2 regions of the Streptomyces sp. NPDC050145 genome follow, and region 1 is predicted to be linked to the other one. Evidence: riboswitches for the same ligand, from Rfam matches in the RefSeq annotation. Region 1 holds a riboswitch; the other holds the start of a gene.
The links. Region 1 has a riboswitch for glycine ahead of gcvP (aminomethyl-transferring glycine dehydrogenase). Riboswitches for the same ligand answer to the same signal wherever they lie in the genome.

Region 1 (9,267 bases):
AGCGCGACTCCAAGTCGGTGTCGGTCGAGGACACGTACGACGTCGACATCCACGACCGGGTGCGGGTGCGGATGGAGGTGCGGCGGCTGGCGGAGCGGTGTGTGGAGCGGCTGCGGGGGGCCGGGCGCTCGGGACGGACCGTGGTCCTGAAGGTGCGGCGCTACGACTTCTCGACGCTGACCCGGTCGGAGACCCTGCGCGGGCCGACGGACGACCCGGCCGTGGTGCGGGAGGCCGCGGCGCGGCTCCTGGAGGCCGTGGACACGACCGGCGGCGTACGGCTGCTGGGGGTCGGGGTGAGCGGGCTGGCGGACTACACGCAGGAGGACCTCTTCGCGCAGGCCGAGCACGCGGCGGAAGAGGCGGAGGCAGGGGCCGAGACCGAGGGCGCGGCGGGAGGCGTGGGGGGTGCTGACGTCGCCGGGGTCGGCGACGTCGCGGGGATGCCCGGTGGCTCGGAGGCCGGCACGGGCTCCGTGAGTGGCGCAGGTGATGCCGGCGCCGGTGAGACAGGGTCCGCAGGTGGGGGCGAAGCGGAGGGCGCGGTCGAGTCCGCGCCCCGGCGGTGGTTGCCGGGGCACGACGTGCGGCATACGGAGTTCGGGCCCGGGTGGGTGCAGGGGAGCGGGCTCGGGCGGGTCACGGTGCGGTTCGAGACGCCGTACTCGAGGGTGCCGGGGCGGGTGCGGACGTTCCTCGTCGACGATCCGGACCTGGAAGAGGGAGAGCCGCTGCCGCTCGTGGAGCCGGCGGCGTCGGCCGAGCGCGGGTAGGCGGCTCCCGTCCGGCTCCGCGTGCCCTCAGGCGGGTTCCTCGTCCGGGCCCGCGAGGTGGCCGAAGTCCACGTCCGGGGGCTGCGGGGCCATGATGTCGAGGCCGTAGTGGTGGTAGAGCTGGAGTTCCTGTTCGGGGGACAGGTGGCGGCCCACGCCGAAGTCGGGGGCGTCCTTGATCAGGGAGCGTTCGAAGGGGACGCGCAGGGTGCCCTCGACCAGCTCGCTGGGCTCCAGGGGGACGAAGGCGTCGCGGCTGAAGAGCCCCGTCCGTATCGCCGCCCATTCCGGAACGCCGGTCGCATCGTCGAGGTAGACCTCGTCGATGGTGCCGATCTTGGTTCCGTGGCGGTCGAACGCCTTGCGGCCGATCAGGTTGCGCGGATCGACATCGGTCTGCACGGTCCCTCCAGCTGGTCGCAACTCGTTGTTATCCCCTACGAAAGAGCAGTTTGGTGATGACGGCCACTCGAGGGATCCGGCCAGGTCCGCGCTGGTAGGCTGGCAAGCGGCTGCTGACCCCGCGCGGGAGAGTCCTCCGACCCCGTCGGAGGCGCCGAAGGAGCAAATCCTCCCCGGAATCTCTCAGGCACACGTACCGCACGGGCGAGGTCACTCTGGAAAGCAGGGCGGGGTGTACTTTGTCCGCTCTCACCGACGGTGAAAGCCGGCATGTCCGCGATCGCGAGATCGTCCGGACCGGCCGGTGAAGCTCTCAGGTCGAGATGACAGAGGGGGAGGCCGACCGGGTACCCGCGCCGTGGTGCCCCTCGCAGGTCGCATCGACCAGGAGGCCTCCGCATGACCGCCAACCGTATCCCGCTCTCCCAGCTGGAGCAGGGGATCCCTTTCGAGCAGCGTCACATCGGTCCCGATGACGCCGCCCAGGCCAAGATGCTGGCACAGGTCGGCTACGGCTCGCTCGACGAGCTGACGGCCGCCGCGGTGCCGGACGTCATCAAGAGCGCCGAGGCGCTCGACCTCCCGGGCGCCCGTACCGAGGCCGAGGTGCTCGACGAGCTCCGCTCCCTCGCGGACCGCAACCAGGTCCTCGGCTCGATGATCGGCCTCGGCTACTACGGCACCTTCACCCCGCCGGTCATCCTGCGCAACGTGATGGAGAACCCGTCCTGGTACACGGCCTACACGCCGTACCAGCCGGAGATCTCGCAGGGCCGCCTCGAGGCCCTCCTCAACTTCCAGACGATGGTCGCCGAGCTGACCGGTCTGCCCACCTCCGGCGCCTCGCTGCTCGACGAGGGCACCGCGGCCGCCGAGGCCATGGCCCTCTCGCGGCGCATCGGCAAGGTCAAGAACGGCGTCTTCCTCGTCGACGCGGACACGCTGCCGCAGACCGTCGCCGTGATCGAGACCCGCGCCGAGCCGACCGGCGTCGAGGTCGTCGTCGCCGACCTGAGCGACGGCATCCCCGCCGAGATCGCCGAGCGCGGTGTCGTCGGTGTGCTCCTGCAGTACCCGGGCGCCTCCGGTGCCGTGCGCGACATCAAGCCGGTCATCGACCAGGCCCACGGGATCGGCGCGATCGTCACCGTCGCCGCCGACCTGCTCGCCCTGACCCTGCTGACCTCGCCCGGCGAGCTCGGCGCGGACATCGCCGTCGGCACCACCCAGCGCTTCGGCGTCCCGATGGGCTTCGGCGGCCCGCACGCCGGTTACATGGCCGTCCAGGACAAGCACGCCCGCTCCCTGCCGGGCCGCCTCGTGGGCGTCTCCGTCGACGCCGACGGCAACAAGGCGTACCGCCTGGCCCTGCAGACCCGCGAGCAGCACATCCGCCGCGAGAAGGCCACCAGCAACATCTGTACCGCCCAGGTGCTGCTCGCCGTCATGGCCGGCATGTACGCCGTCTACCACGGCCCCGACGGCCTGAAGACGATCGCGCGGCGCACGCACCGCTACGCGACCCTGCTCGCCGCCGGTCTCACCGCGGGCGGCGTCGAGCTCGTGCACGGCGCGTACTTCGACACCCTGACCGCGCGCGTCCCCGGCAAGGCCGGCGACATCGTGACCGCCGCCCGCGAGGCCGGGGTCAACCTGCACCTGGTCGACGCCGACCACGTCTCCCTCGCCTGCGACGAGACGACGACCCGCGCCCAGCTGGGCGTCGTGTGGGCCGCCTTCGGCGTGGACGCCGACATCGAGGCGCTGGACGCCGCCACGGCGGACACCCTGCCGGCCGGTCTGCTGCGCTCGGACGACTACCTGGCGCACCCGGTCTTCCACCAGTACCGCTCCGAGACCGCGATGCTGCGCTACCTGCGCAAGCTGTCCGACCGCGACTACGCGCTGGACCGCGGCATGATCCCGCTGGGCTCCTGCACGATGAAGCTCAACGCGACGACGGAGATGGAGCCGGTCACCTGGCCCGAGTTCGGCCAGCTGCACCCCTTCGTCCCGGCCGAGCAGGCGCAGGGCTACCTCACCCTCATCCGTGAGCTGGAGGAGCGCCTCGCCGAGGTCACCGGCTACGACAAGGTCTCCCTGCAGCCGAACGCCGGCTCCCAGGGCGAGCTCGCGGGTCTCCTCGCGGTCCGCGGCTACCACCGGGCCAACGGCGACGAGCAGCGCACCGTCTGCCTCATCCCGTCCTCCGCGCACGGCACGAACGCGGCCTCCGCGGTCATGGCCGGCATGAAGGTCGTCGTCGTCAAGACCGCCGACGACGGTGAGGTCGACGTCGAGGACCTGCGCGCCAAGATCGCGCAGCACGCCGACGAGCTGGCCGTTCTCATGATCACGTACCCGTCGACGCACGGTGTGTTCGAGGAGCACGTCGCCGACATCTGCGGGGCCGTGCACGACGCCGGCGGCCAGGTCTACGTCGACGGCGCGAACCTGAACGCGCTGGTGGGTCTCGCCAAGCCGGGTCACTTCGGCGGCGACGTCTCGCACCTCAACCTGCACAAGACGTTCTGCATCCCGCACGGCGGCGGCGGTCCGGGCGTCGGCCCGGTCGGTGTGCGCGCGCACCTCGCCCCGTACCTGCCCAACCACCCGCTGCAGCCCGCCGCCGGTCCCGAGACGGGCGTCGGCCCGATCTCGGCCGCTCCGTGGGGCTCGGCGGGCATCCTGCCGATCTCGTGGGCGTACGTGCGACTCATGGGCGGCGAGGGGCTCAAGCGCGCGACCCAGGTCGCCGTGCTCTCCGCGAACTACATCGCCAAGCGGCTCGAGCCGCACTTCCCGGTGCTCTACACCGGGCCGGGCGGGCTCGTCGCGCACGAGTGCATCATCGACCTGCGCCCGCTGAGCAAGTCGACCGGCGTCAGCGTCGACGACATCGCCAAGCGGCTCATCGACTACGGGTTCCACGCGCCGACCATGTCGTTCCCGGTGGCGGGCACCCTGATGATCGAGCCGACCGAGAGCGAGGACCTCGGCGAGCTGGACCGGTTCTGCGACGCGATGATCGCCATCCGCGGGGAGATCGAGAAGGTCGCCGCCGGTGAGTGGCCGGCCGACGACAACCCGCTGCGGAACGCTCCGCACACCGCCGGGATGCTCGGCGGGGAGTGGGCGCACGCGTACAGCCGGGAAGAGGCTGTCTTCCCGGCCGGGGTCGAGGCTTCGGACAAGTACTGGCCGCCGGTCCGGCGGATCGACCAGGCGTTCGGCGACCGGAACCTGGTGTGCTCCTGCCCGCCTCTGGACGCCTACGAGGCGTAGTGGCCGAGGGGTGCTGCGCGGCCGGCCGTTTCGTGGTGGTCGGTCGCGCAGTGCCTCGCGCCCCTGTTCGGGGCTAGGCCGCCTTCACCACCGGGCTCAGGGGGCGGTGGGGGGCGATGATGGTGCCGTTGGGCAGCAGTTCGCCGGTGTCCTCGAAGAGGAGGACCCCGTTGCACAGGAGGCTCCAGCCCTGCTCAGGGTGGTGGGCCACAGGGTGTGCGGCCTCCCTGTCGGCGGAGTCTGCTGACGGGCACGGTGGCTGGTGCTGGCACATGGAAGGGATCTTTCGCTGCGAAGTGATCTCGATGACGGTGTTGCTGTCCGTGCTGTTGGTGCTGCGGCTCGAAGGCTTGTTCATGGCCGCCCCCCGTTTTCAGTCGGTCCGGAACCCAGTGTTGCCCTGCGGGCGTCGATCCGCAGGTATTTCGTAGCAGCGGTCCTCACTGGAAGAGGACGCATCACCCGTGCGGGCGGTTCAGGCCAACAGCACTGTCACTTCGGATGGTTCGGGGTGGCCTGACCGGGCTAGTCCGGTCGGGCCACCCGGGTGCGCGGCCGGGATCAGGCGACGATCGCCGCCGGGGTCAGCCGGTGCGTGAGGACCGGGAGCAGCTCGGCGACGCGGTGCGGCCGGTGGGCGGCGATGCCCGGCGGGGCCGGCGCCAGCGGAACCAGGATGTCGTCCGCCGCCGGATGCCCCGTCGCGGGGTCGGCGGCCGGGTCACCGTGCAGCCACAGGGTCAGCATGTAGAGCTCCGGCACCGAGAGCAGCCGGGGCTGGTGGTGCGGGGCGAGGGCCTCGGCCTGCCGCAGGGCGCGCTCGGTGGCCGTGACGTACGGGCCCTCGAAGAAGTGCGAGAACGCCCAGCCGTCCGGGGTGAGCCGGGTGTCGGCGGCGGCCACCGCGCGCTCGCCGCAGCGGATGAGGAAGCGCCAGCCGGTGAGCCGGGTGCGCGAGGGCCCGGTCGCCTCGGTGACCTGGTCCAGGACGTGGACCGGCAGCGGGAGTTCCGGGCGGACGGGGCCCTGGGCGGCGCGCAGGGACGGGGTGCGGGCCTCGCGGACGGCGGTGGGGGAACCGAGGGCCGCGAGGACGGTACGCAGGGCGGGCGCGGGAGCCGGCGGGACGTGCAAGGGCATGGTGGGTCGCCTCTCATTCGACAGGCACGTGCTTCGAGGGCGGTGCAGGACGAGCGGACAGCGCTGTCCGCTGCGCGGTGCACGAGGGATGCGCGGGGCAGAGCGGGCGGGGGCCTGTGCCGCGGGCGCGCGTCTCTGTCTCGTCCGCGGAGTTTATACGACGCGTGTTCGGACAGGGTTTCCTCTAGCACGCACCGGAGTTTCCGCAAGATGTCATTCGGCCGCGCTCCCCGAGGTGAAACACGGATTTCCTCCCGATTTTCCCGCCGCCGACTCGCCGCCGTATCCGCGTGACCTCGGATTTCGCCGGGTGGGCGGTCGGCCCATTCTCGCCGGTCTTTATCACCGGGGCGCCGGATGGCCGTCCGGATGACCCATCATCGATCGGTCGCATGCCCGCGGAATGTGCCGGAGAGTGGTCGTGGAGAGCCTAATGCCCCGGCGGTCCGCGTGGGGCGTTGTCGATCACATCGCTGGGCATCATCCCCCGAGACATGCGGCCGGTGTGCCGGGCTGTCGACGCGAGGAGGGACGCTTCCATGGGGGAGAAGGTCGTTGCGGGCGCGGTCGATCTGGCCGACCGGCTGCGGTACCGCGAGAAGCTCAAGGAGTGTCTGGCGGGGCTCGGGCGGCTGCTGGACGAGAAGCGCTTCGACCGGCCCAGGAATCTCATGGGACTGGAGATCGAACTGAATCTCGCGGGTTCCGACGGGCTGCCGAGAATGATGAATGCGGAAGTTCTCAAGAGGATCGCGAGCCGTGATTTCCAGACCGAACTCGCGATGTTCAATCTCGAAGTGAACATCGCCCCGCACCCGTTGGGCGGCCGTGTTCTCGACCAGCTCGCCGAAGAACTGCGCACCGGGCTCGGCTATGCGCACCGCAAGGCCAACGAGGTCGACGCGGGCATCGTGATGATCGGCATTCTGCCGACGCTCGCCGCCGGTGATCTCGTCTCCGCGAACCTGTCGGACGTGGACCGCTACACGCTGCTCAACAACCAGATCCTCGCCGCCCGCGGCGAGGACTTCGCGCTCGACATCGAGGGCGTCGAGCGGCTGACCTGCACCTCGTCCTCGATCGCGCCCGAGGCGGCCTGTACGTCGGTGCAGCTGCACCTCCAGGTCACGCCGGGCCGCTTCGCCGCCGTGTGGAACGCGGCGCAGGCCGTCGCCTCCGTGCAGATCGCGCTCGGCGCCAACGCGCCGTTCCTGTTCGGGCGCGAGCTGTGGCGGGAGTCGCGGCCCCCGCTCTTCCAGCAGTCCACCGACACCCGCCCGCCCGAGCTGAAGGCCCAGGGCGTGCGGCCGCGCACCTGGTTCGGCGAGCGGTGGATCGAGTCGGCGCACGACCTCTTCGAGGAGAACCTGCGGTACTTCCCGCCCCTGCTGCCGATCCTCGACGAGGAGCGGCCCCTGGAGGTCCTCGACCGGGGCGGCGTCCCGGGCCTCGCCGAACTCGTCCTGCACAACGGCACCGTGTACCGCTGGAACCGGCCCGTGTACGGGGTCGTCGACGGCGTCCCGCACCTGCGCGTGGAGAACCGGGTGCTGCCCGCGGGCCCCACGGTCACCGACGTCATCGCCAACGTCGCCTTCTACTACGGAGTCGTCCGGGCGCTCGCCGAGGACGCGCGGCCCGTGTGGTCGCGGCTGTCGTTCGACGCGGCCGCCCGCAACTTCGACGCGGCCTGCCGGTACGGGATCGAGGCGCGCCTCGAGTGGCCGCGCCGGGGCCGGTTCGGTGGCACCGAGCGGATCGAGGCCGTCACGCTCGTCCAGGAGGAACTGCTGCCGCTCGCGGCCGCCGGGCTCGACGCCTGGGGCGTCGAACCCGCCGACCGGGACCGCTATCTCGGCGTCATCGAACAGCGCTGCGCCCTGCGCATGAACGGCGCCGAGTGGCAGGCTGCGACGTACCACAAGGCACGCGAGAGCGGGCTCGGGCGGGACGCGGCGCTCGCCGCGACGACCCGCAGGTACTGCGAGCTGATGCACCGGGGGGAGCCGGTGCACACCTGGCCCGTCGGGCTGCCGGAGCCCGCGGTGACGCTCGGCTGACGGCGCGGCGAGCGGTACGGGCGGGCGCCGGGACGGCGTCGGAACCGGTCAGTTGGTCCTGGCGCCGGCCTTGATGATCGCGTTCAGGATGACCTCCTGGATGTCGGCCGGGTCGTTGACCAGGTGCCCGGAGCCGCCGGTGGCCGCGGCGATCTGCTCGATCTCGTCCTTGTCGGTGTCCGGGCCGACGGCGATTGCGATGAGGGGGACGGGGTGCTCCGGGTCCGACAGCTCCTCGAGGCGGCTGATCAGGTTGCTGCGCGAGATCGACCCGGGGTCCTCGTTCTTGCCGTCGGTGACCACGACCAGGGCGTTGAACTTCCCGTTCTTGTACCCGGAGGTCGCCTCCTGGTAGGCGGCCAGCGTCGTGTCGTAGAGGCCGGTGGCGCCGTCGGGCACCGGCTGCAGCGAGGAGAACGCCGCGTTCAGCCGGTCGAGTTGGGTGCCCGCGCCCTTGCGGTCGCCGAGCCGCTCGGTCGGCACCAGCCGCTTGTAGTCGCGGTTGCCGTCCAGGTGAGTGGAGAACTCCCACAGGCCGATCTCGTCCTCCGGCGTGAACGTCCGCAGCGCGGCCAGCATGGAGGCCTTGGTGACCTCCATGCGGGACTGGCCGCGGTTCGGCACCACGTTGCCCATGGAGCCGGAGGCGTCGACGACCGTGGTGAGGCGCGCGCTCTGCACCGTGATCGTCCACATGCCGAGGGTCTGCTCGACCTGCTCGTCGGTGGCCGGATCCGCGCTGGGTTCCGCGTACGGCTGCGGGGAGCGGCCGCCGGCCTGCGCCGCGACCGTCTCGGGCGAGCTGGTGTCCTCGGTGCGGAAGCCGTGTCTCTCCATGATCGAGCGGCCGTCCGGCGCCGACAGCAGCGTCATGAAGCGCAGGGCGGCCCGGCTCTCGTCGGTGGTCAGGGCGGACTCGTCGACCAGGGAGAAGGGGTAGTCCAGGGCGGGGGAGCCGTCCTTGGGGTAGAAGAGGTCGAGGGCGCCGGCGTCGCCCACCTCCGCGTTGTGCGTGAACGCGGCCTGCTCGGACACGATCAGCGCCTCGTTGCGCCGCGGGTTGCCGGCCTCGGTGCCGGAGGAGTCGCGGGCCACCGTGTCCATCAGCTGCCCGTCGTTGTCGGACGTGCGCTGGGAGAGGACCTTGGCCATGGCGGCGGCCTCGGTGCCGTCGCCGTCGCCCGACTTCTGCGCCGCCGCGGACAGCTTGGTCAGGGCGAGCAGGCCCGTCGCGCTGCGGGCCGGGTCGGCGGCGCCGAGGCGTACGGTGTCCCCTTCCATGGCTGCGCCGGTCAGCTCGGTCCACGAGTACGTCTTGTCCGGCCAGCCGAAGGACTTCGCGGCCGAGGGGACCATGCCCACGCCGATCGGCGAGGAGGCGAAGTTGCCCGCGGCCGTGACCGGGACCGCCTTGGAGTTCTGCGTCACGCGCTTGATCCACAGGCTCGAGTCCGGCACCCACACCTGGAAGTCGGCCCGGTCGCCCCGGCGCCGCAGCGTCTCGGCGACCTTGTACGAGTCGCTCGCGGTGACCGTGATGTCGAGGCAGTTGCCGTCCGAGGTGACCTGCTGCTCGTGCGCGCGGTCGGCCGCGTCGCGCAGCGCGG
Region 2 (9,267 bases), on a different contig from region 1:
GGTGTGCCGGTATCAGTTGCCGGACTTCAGGCCGAGGTTGACGAAGTCGTACGTACCGCTGTAGCCGTCGGTCGTGTAGACGTTCGCCAGGCGAGAAGAGCGGAAGTTGATGAACTTCTCGAAGACGAAGGGCAGGTAGTAGCCGCCCTCCATCACCTTGTGGTTGATCTCCGTGGAGATCTTGGCCTTCTCGGCGTCGTCGAGCGTCTTCACGTACTTGTCGAAGAGGCCGTCGATCGACTTGTCCTTGATGAGCGCGTAGTTGTTGTTACCGCTCGGAAGGATGTACTTGCTGTCCCACAGCGGGAGACCGTAGCCCTGGACGGTGGGGAAGTCCGGACCCCAGCCCATGATGATGATGCCGTAGCCCTTCTTCTTCACGTTCGAAGTCGAGCCGATGACGCTGCTGCTCTGCGAGCCGTCGTACTGGTCGATCTCGGTCTTGACACCGATCTTCTTCAGCGACGCCTGCAGGGACTGGGCGGTGGCCACCTCGACGGGCTTGTTGTTGCGCACCGCGATCGTGGTGGAGAAGCCGTTCGGCTTGCCGCAGGCCTTGAGCTCTTCCTTGGCCTTGGCGACGTTGCCCTTCTTGTCCGCACCGGCCGCGTTGTACGGGTCGTACTTCTGACCCTCGGCACCGGCGACGGACGGCGGCAGCATGTTGGTGCCGATGTCGCCACCCGCGAGCGGGCCGCCACGGGCGGTCTGCAGCGACTCGTGGTCGGCGCCGATGATGACGGCCTTGCGGCAGTGGATGTTGTCGAACGGCTTGACGCTCTGCGGGAAGGCCGCGTAGCGGATGTAGCCGGAGACCGGGTTGTCCAGGTTGCCCTTGTGCTGCTTCAGGGCGGTGGTGCGGCCCTGCGGCGACATGCCGGTCTGGTTGGCGTCCAGGTCCAGGTCACCGTTGAGCAGACGCTGGTCGAGCTGGTTGGCGTCCGAGAAGAACTGGATCGTGATCTTGTCCGGGTACGCCTTGCGGATCGGGTCCGAGGACTGCTTCCACTTGTCGTTGCGCACCAGGGTCAGGTTCTTGCCCGGGCTGTACGACTGGAACTTGTACGGGCCCGAGGAGAACGGGTGCAGACCGTACTTGGCCTTGGTGTCCTTGTCCTGGCGGACCGGGGACGCCGAGGTCAGCGCGAGCATCTCCTCGAAGTCCGAGTTGGCGGACGGGAGCTTGAAGACGATGGTCTTCTCGTCCGGCGTCTCGATCGCCTTGAGGCCGAGCTTGTCCTTGGCCTTGTCCTTGTACGGACCCTTGTACTCGCCCTTGGGGTCGAGCACGTCCTTCAGGTACACCGGGCCGCCGGACAGGACGTCCTGCGCCCAGACGCGCTCGATGCCGTACTTGATGTCCTGGGACGTGATCGGCTTGCCGTCCTCCCAGGTCAGGCCGTCACGCAGGGTGTACTCGTAGGTCTTGCCGTCGTCGGAGACCTTGGCGAGACCGGTGGCGAGGTCGGGAGTGACCTCGGCGCCCGCCTTGCCCGGCTCGGCCTTGTTGGTGACGAGCTGGCGGCTGTAGTAGCGCGAGAAGTTCCACATGAAGCCGTAGTAGCCACGCGTGGTGTCCCACGAGTCGGCGTCCTGGGCACTGCCGAACTTCAGCGTGCCGCCCTTCTTGGCGGCAGAGGCCTGGGCGACCTTGTTGTTGGCCGCGTCGTAGCCGGCAGCGCCGTTCTTCGAGCCGCCGTTGCCGTCGTCGGAGCCGCCGCCGCACGCCGCCGTGGTCAGCAGCGCCGCGACCGCGGCGGCAGCGGCTACAGCCTGCTTGCGCCGCCCTGAGGTGCGTTGGGTAGTCACGATCGAGCATCCTCCGGAGTTGATGAGAGAGACCCGTGTACCAGCCACGGGACGTTTGAGGTACGGCAGTTCAGCGGGACGCCTTCGGGTCCAGCGCGTCCCGCACGCCGTCGCCGAAGAGGTTGAAGGCCAGGACCGTGATGAAGATCGACACACCGGGGACGATCATGTACATCGGGTCCGACTCGTAGTACTCGACCGCGCTCGAGAGCATCTGCCCCCACGAGGAGGTGGGCGGCTTGACGCCGACACCCAGGAAGCTCAGCGCCGCCTCGGTCAGGATGTTCGTCGGGATCATCATCGTGGTGTAGACGATGATCGGCGCGACCAGGTTGGGCATCAGTTCCTTGAAGAGGATGTAGAGCCGTCCGGCGCCCAGCGAGCGGGCCGCCTCGACGTACTCGCGCTCCCTCATCGAGAGGGTCTGACCGCGGACCACACGTCCGATGTACGGCCATCCGAAGAAGCCGATGACGAGGATCATCACGAAGACCCGGACGCTCGAACCGGTCAGGCCCAGCAGGTGGTTGGGCATCACCGCGACCAGGGCGATCGTGAAGAGCAGCTGCGGGAAGGCCAGCAGACCGTCCATGACCCGGCTGATCAGCGAGTCGACCCAGCCGCCGAAGAAGCCGGCCAGGATGCCGAGGACCGTACCGAGGACGACCGCGACCAGGGCGGACAGGAAGCCGACCAGGAGCGAGACGCGGGCACCGAAGATGATGCGGGCGAAGATGTCGCGGCCGTTGACCGGCTCGACACCCAGCAGGTGCTCGCCGCTCATGCCGCCCAGCGAACCCCGGGGGGTGCCGAACAGCGGGTCGATCAGGTCCTCGTGGTACGCGTCCGGGTCCTGGCCCACCAGGTGCGCGATCAGCGGCGCGAAGACCGCGACCAGGATGAGGACCAGCACGACGACACCGCCGGTGAGGGCCAGCTTGTCCCGCTTGAGGCGCTCCCAGGCGATCCGGCCCAGCGAACGTCCCTGGACCTTCTTGGTACCGGTACTCGCTGCCGCCGCCTCTTCGGCCGCGCTGGGGGCCGCCTCGGCGGTCGGCTCATGCAGTGGTGCCGTCATCAGGCAAGGACCCCTCTCAACCGGCGGTAGCCGGCCCGCACTTGCCGCTGTAGCGGCGTGATCAGTCCGTCGTACAAAGAGGCGAAGCCCCTAGGAGAGGGAGTGTTCAACCTGTGCGTGATCTGTTGCCAGACCTGTCGGCGAAAGGATGCCTAACCGTGATGCTGCCTAGGGGGTTCCGTTATCCGAACAGCAGTGAACGGGGTGCGGACGCGGGGCAGTTGTGGCGGAAGTGGCGCCAGAGGGGACATTGCACCCAGATCACGAAATCGCCGCTCTACGTGATCGGGAGGAGTGATCGGAGGGTGAACGGGGGCGATCGGGGGCGATCGGGGGTGAACGAGGGTGATCAGGGGGGCTGATCGATCAGTAGGAGGCGCCGTACGGCGGCGGGTAGCCGTAACCGCCCCCGCCGGCGGGGGCCGCCGGCGCGGCGTGGGCCTCGCGGTCGTAGAACGGCCGCGCGTTCGCCCGCAGCCACAGCGCGACCGGGTCGTACTCGTCCGACATCGCGACGGTGGAGACCGGCAGGCCGTCGGGCACCGCCGTGATCGACTGCTGCATCATCCCGCGCACCGCGTCCACCGAGGCCGGGGACGTGTCGTAGACGTCGAGGCCGATGGCGAGGTACGGGGCGCCCAGCGCGGGCTGGACCCAGGCGCGGCGCAGGGAGCGGATCGCGGTCGTCCGGTGCGCGTTCTGCGCGAGGACCGCGTAGAACTGCGGGATCTCGATCGACGGGTCGGAAAGGCGCAGCGGGCCCGCGGGCTGCCGGTCCAGGCCGCCCGCGAGGCGCCGCAGGTCGAGCCAGGGGATGCCGACGCCGCCGCCGGGGGCGTGCGGGTTCAGCCACAGGCCGTAGTGGTCGGGGTACAGGGTGCGGGCCGCGTCGACGCCGCCGACCACCTCGTAGGCCCGCGACCAGCCGGAGGCGGAGAGCTCCTGGGCGGAGGTGACACAGGGGGCGTACGAGAAGCCGTCGATCTCCATGTTCCCGTACTGGGCGTCGGGGGAACCGGCCTGGCCGTGCCAGAGCAGCATCCAGACCTGGCCGGACGCCGGGTCGGCGAGCGCCTGAAGGAGCGCCTCGTACGCGTCGAAGCGCCCCGGGGTCACCTGGCGCAGCATGTGCTCGACCTGTCCGGCCGCGGCCGTGCCCGACGCACTCACCCGTAACCGCCCCTTCGTGAACGTCCGTGTACCGCTTCGACCGGAGGGCGGCACGCCGTCCGGTCAGGTCATGAAACCAGCTTAAGCGGCGTTCCTGACACCGACTTGACGGACGGCGTCATCCTTCCCGCACATAGAACGGGCGTACGTGCGTCCGCATCCAGTCGGCGACCGGGTCCTGGGTCACGTCGAGGAAGACCAGATTGACCGGCCAGGCCAGCGGGGCGCGGCCCAGCGCGCGGCCGAGCGCGTCCAGCGGGAGGTCCCGGGCCTCGCCCTCCCACCGGCTCAGTTCGACGCCGACGAACAGGGACGGGGTGGCGTCCTCGACGACGGCCAGACAGCGGCGGGCGCTGAGCACGGCGCCGGTCGCCTCGAACTCCTCCCGGACCGCGGTCAGGAAGTCCACCGGGTCGTCCTGCCAGTCCGGCTCGGACAGCACGACGCGGCCGCCGGTCGACGGGCCGTCCAGCGGGGTGCGGCCGCTGCGGGCCAGCTCGGCGACGGCGGGCGGGGGCAGCGGCAGGCCGACGGCGCCGTCCGGGTTCAGGACGATGCCCGCCTGGGGCGGCAGGCCGCGGGCGAACTCGGCGGCCGGGGCCACGGTGCAGTCCATGCGGCCGCCCGTGACCTGGGTGAACTGCTGCTCGGAGGTGAAGACGGGGACGAAGGCCTGGCCCTGGATCTCCAGGGTCGGCAGGTCGAGGTCGCGGCTGGCCGCGGTGCCACCCTTCGGGAGCGGGATCCATATGTGGCTGCGGCCCAGGACCTCGACGATGCGCGGTCCCGTCACCTCGCCGGGCTGTCCCACCGCCGCGGCGAGCACTTCCTCCAGCTCGTTCGCCGGCCAGCCGGTCCCTGCGGGGTGCTCTCGACCGGGTTCTTGCTGGTCCGGGATCCCGGGGTGCTCCATAGCTGCGCCTTACCTCTGCCTGACATGTCGTGCCGCCGCGCCGACGATATCCCGTGGGTGGGTGGCGGGTCATGCGGGTCGCCTGCGGGCCGGTGGGGCTTCTCGCGCAGTTCCCCGCGCCCCTGAAGGCATGCGCTGCGCGCAGCCTTCATCGGGGAAATGCCGCCCGCAGGGCGTGCATTTCAGGGGCGCGGGGAACTGCGCGGCCGGCCACGACGGCGGGAGAGCCGCCGGCGAACGGCAAGCTCACCCCCGGAACGCGATCCCGCCCAGGACATCCGTCGCGGCCCGGTCCAGGAGTACCGCCGACGCGACCCCCGCCGGGAGGACCCCGCGTTCGACCTCGGCCACGAGCGACCCGACGGCGCGCCGGTGCCGGGCGAAGGCGTAGCGGGACACCCCGCGCCCCCGGTCCCGCTGACCGGCGAGCGCCAGGTCCTCCGGCACGTCGAGCAGCAGCAGGTGGACACCGACCCCGCGCCGGCGGGCCGTCCGCGTCACCCATCTCCGCACCCACGCCTGCGTCCCGCAGTCGTGCACGACGACACTGGCCCCGGACCGCATGGCCCGCCGCAGCCCCGCGTAGTGCGCGACCCGCACCAGCGGCCGGTACAGCGCGTACGGCACCCAGCGCGGCACCCGGGCGGCCCAGCGCTCACGGGTGTCCTGGGAGTCGATGCCGACCACGGTGACGGCCCGCCGCATCAGCGTGGACTTGCCGCTTCCGGGCAGCCCCGAGAGCACGACGAGATCCCCCGCCGCGAACGCGATCCGGCGCGGGGTCCGGCCCTCCCGCCCCCGCAGATCCCGCACCGAGCGCTGCCTCGGGATCCGCACCCGCTGCGCCGCCGCGGCCCCTGTCGTCGCGTACGCCGCCGCGACTGCCTTGTGCACCGTGATCGTCCTCCCCGTTCCGGTCACGCACTCTTGCCCGCCAAGTGTAAAGAGACGGTAATGCCCTACAAGGGGTTTCCCCGTTCGACGGGCATGCAATGATGTGCGCGCAAACTGCATACCGGCCGCTTGAATCCGCGCGGGAGAGTTCCGGGTCACCCCGGACGCCGAAGGAGCAAGTCCCTCCCTTGAATCTCTCAGGCCCCGTACCGCGCGGGCGAGGCAGATCTGAAAAGCGGGCCGCCTTCTCACGTACGGCGGTCCCACCCAAGGTGCAAGCCCCTCGGGGCGAACCTCTCAGGTTCCGATGACAGATGGGGAGGACCTCCTTCGGAGATCTCTCTGCCATCGCCGTCACGCCCGGGAGCACCCGCCATGACCCGTACCACCGCCCTTGACGCCCTGCACCGTTCGCTGGGCGCCACCATGACCGACTTCGCCGGCTGGGACATGCCGCTGCGCTACGCCAGCGAGCGTGACGAGCACAACGCGGTGCGCACCGCGGCCGGCCTGTTCGACCTGTCCCACATGGGTGAGATCACGGTCACGGGCCCGCAGGCGGCCGACCTGCTCAACCGCGCGCTCGTCGGCAACATCGGCTCGGTCGGCGTCGGCCGCGCCCGCTACACGATGATCTGCCGCGAGGACGGCGGCATCCTCGACGACCTGATCGTCTACCGCCTCGGCGAGACGGAGTACATGGTCGTCGCCAATGCGGGCAACGCCCAGATCGTCCTGGACGCCCTCGTGGAGCGCGCCGCCGGCTTCGACGCCGAGGTCCGCGACGACCGTGACGCGTACGCGCTGATCGCGGTGCAGGGTCCGCACTCCCCCGCCATCGTGAAGTCCGTCACGGACGCCGACCTGGACGGGCTCAAGTACTACGCGGGTCTGCCGGGCACGGTCGCCGGTGTCGAGGCCCTCATCGCCCGCACCGGCTACACCGGCGAGGACGGCTTCGAGCTGTTCGTCGCCCCGGCCGACGCCGAGAAGCTGTGGCAGGCGCTGACCGAGGCGGGCGCCGAGTACGGCCTCGTCCCCTGCGGCCTGTCCTGTCGCGACACGCTGCGCCTGGAGGCGGGCATGCCGCTGTACGGGCACGAGCTGACCACCGCTCTGACGCCGTTCGACGCCGGTCTCGGCCGCGTCGTGAAGTTCGAGAAGACCTCGCACGGCGACGACTTCGTCGGCCACGACGCGCTGAAGGAGGCCGCGGCGAAGGCCGAGGCGAACCCGCCGCGCAAGCTCGTCGGCCTGATCGCCGAGGGTCGCCGGGTGCCGCGCGCCGGCATGGCCGTGGTCGCCGACGGCCAGGTCGTCGGCGAGGTCACCTCCGGTGCCCCGTCCCCGACCCTGGGCAAGCCGATCGCCATCGCCTACGTCGACGCGGCGCATGCCGAGCCGGGCACCACGGGCGTCGGCGTGGACATCCGCGGCACGCACGAGCCGTACGAGGTCGTGGCCCTGCCGTTCTACAAGCGTCAGAAGTAGTCCCGCCCGATCCCCTCGGGCGTCCTACGCGCCCCTCTGTCACCAGCACCTTCCCGCGTACAGGAGAATTCGCACCATGAGCAACCCCCAGCAGCTGCGTTACAGCAAGGAGCACGAGTGGCTGTCGGCCGTCGAGGACGGCGTCGCCACGGTCGGTATCACGGAGCACGCGGCCAACGCGCTCGGTGACATCGTGTTCGCCCAGCTCCCCGAGGTCGGCGACACCGTCACCGCGGGCGAGAGCTGCGGCGAGCTGGAGTCCACCAAGTCGGTCTCCGACCTGTACTCCCCCGTCACCGGTGAGGTCGTCGCGGCCAACCAGGACGTCGTCGACGACCCGGCCCTGGTGAACTCGGCCCCCTTCGAGGGCGGCTGGCTGTTCAAGGTCCGCGTCTCCGAGGAGCCGTCCGACCTGCTCACCGCCGACGAGTACACCGAGTTCTCCGGGAGCTGACCCCTGATGTCCGTACTGAACCAGTCTCTGCACGAGCTCGACCCGGATGTCGCGGCCGCCGTCGACTCCGAGCTGAAGCGCCAGCAGTCGACCCTGGAGATGATCGCGTCGGAGAACTTCGCTCCGGTCGCCGTCATGGAGGCCCAGGGCTCGGTCCTCACCAACAAGTACGCCGAGGGCTACCCCGGCCGCCGCTACTACGGTGGCTGCGAGTACGTCGACGTGACCGAGCAGATCGCGATCGACCGGGTCAAGGACCTGTTCGGCGCCGAGTACGCCAACGTCCAGCCCCACTCGGGCGCCTCGGCGAACCAGGCGGCCCTGTTCGCGCTGGCCAAGCCCGGTGACACGATCCTGGGCCTGGACCTCGCGCACGGCGGTCACCTCACCCACGGCATGCGCCTGAACTTCTCCGGCAAGCAGTTCGACGTGGTCGCCTACCACGTCGACGACTCCGGCCTGGTCGACATGGCCGAGGTCGAGCGCCTGGCCAAGGAACACCGCCCGAAGGTGATCATCGCCGGCTGGTCGGCGTACCCGCGTCAGCTGGACTTCGCCGAGTTCCGCCGCATCGCCGACGAGGTCGAGGCGTTCCTGTGGGTCGACATGGCCCACTTCGCCGGCCTCGTCGCCGCCGGGCTGCACCCGAACCCCGTCCCGTACGCCGACGTCGTCACCTCCACGACGCACAAGACGCTCGGTGGCCCGCGCGGCGGCATCATCCTCGCCAAGAAGGACTTCGCGAAGAAGCTCAACTCGTCCGTCTTCCCGGGCTTCCAGGGCGGTCCCCTGGAGCACGTGATCGCGGCGAAGGCGGTCTCCTTCAAGGTCGCCGCGAGCGAGGACTTCAAGGAGCGCCAGCAGCGCACGATCGAGGGTGCCCGCATCCTCGCCGAGCGTCTGACCTCCGAGGACGCCCGCAAGCACGGCGTGAACGTGCTCTCCGGCGGCACCGACGTCCACCTCGTCCTCGTCGACCTGCGCGAGTCCGACCTGGACGGGCAGCAGGCCGAGGACCGCCTCCACGAGGTCGGCATCACGGTCAACCGGAACGCCGTTCCGAACGACCCGCGCCCCCCGATGGTCACCTCCGGCCTGCGCATCGGTACCCCGGCGCTGGCCACCCGCGGTTTCGACGCCGACGACTTCCGCGAGGTCGCCGACGTCATCGCCGAGGCCCTCAAGCCGGCCTACGACGCCACCGCGCTCAAGGCCCGCGTCACCGCGCTCGCCGACAAGCACCCGCTGTACCCCGGCCTGTAAAGACCGCGCCGGAGTTTCGTACCCTTTTGTAGGTACGTCCGTTCGGGGCACCGCGCACACTGGACACTGGAAGACAGATACCAGCGTGCTCGGTGCCCCGACCGCTGTCCCCCCCCTGCGCACGCTTTCTCTGCACCACCCCGGCAGACAACGGCGTCTACCACCCACCATTGGAGTCCCACCGTGGCCATCTCG

Region 2: it holds a riboswitch for glycine, as region 1 does, so the genes downstream of both, gcvT (glycine cleavage system aminomethyltransferase GcvT) here and gcvP (aminomethyl-transferring glycine dehydrogenase) in region 1, are expected to answer to the same signal.

Annotation. Positions count from the first base shown of each region.
Region 1 is NZ_JBITJS010000011.1:9,586-18,852, forward strand. It holds gene ACIBTU_RS22345 (DNA polymerase IV) at 1-773, shown strand, start outside; gene ACIBTU_RS22350 (PRC-barrel domain-containing protein) at 801-1,175, opposite strand; glycine riboswitch at 1,290-1,384, shown strand; gene gcvP (aminomethyl-transferring glycine dehydrogenase) at 1,575-4,460, shown strand; gene ACIBTU_RS22360 (DUF5999 family protein) at 4,534-4,734, opposite strand; gene ACIBTU_RS22365 (hypothetical protein) at 5,022-5,600, opposite strand; gene ACIBTU_RS22370 (glutamate--cysteine ligase) at 6,140-7,660, shown strand; gene ACIBTU_RS22375 (substrate-binding and VWA domain-containing protein) at 7,709-9,267, opposite strand, start outside.
Region 2 is NZ_JBITJS010000021.1:42,983-52,249, reverse strand. It holds gene ACIBTU_RS33225 (ABC transporter substrate-binding protein) at 13-1,809, opposite strand; gene ACIBTU_RS33220 (ABC transporter permease) at 1,880-2,887, opposite strand; gene ACIBTU_RS33215 (enhanced serine sensitivity protein SseB C-terminal domain-containing protein) at 3,254-4,057, opposite strand; gene ACIBTU_RS33210 (enhanced serine sensitivity protein SseB) at 4,176-4,970, opposite strand; gene ACIBTU_RS33205 (AAA family ATPase) at 5,217-5,864, opposite strand; glycine riboswitch at 5,995-6,086, shown strand; gene gcvT (glycine cleavage system aminomethyltransferase GcvT) at 6,240-7,355, shown strand; gene gcvH (glycine cleavage system protein GcvH) at 7,432-7,809, shown strand; gene glyA (serine hydroxymethyltransferase) at 7,816-9,072, shown strand; gene ACIBTU_RS33185 (L-serine ammonia-lyase) at 9,256-9,267, shown strand, end outside.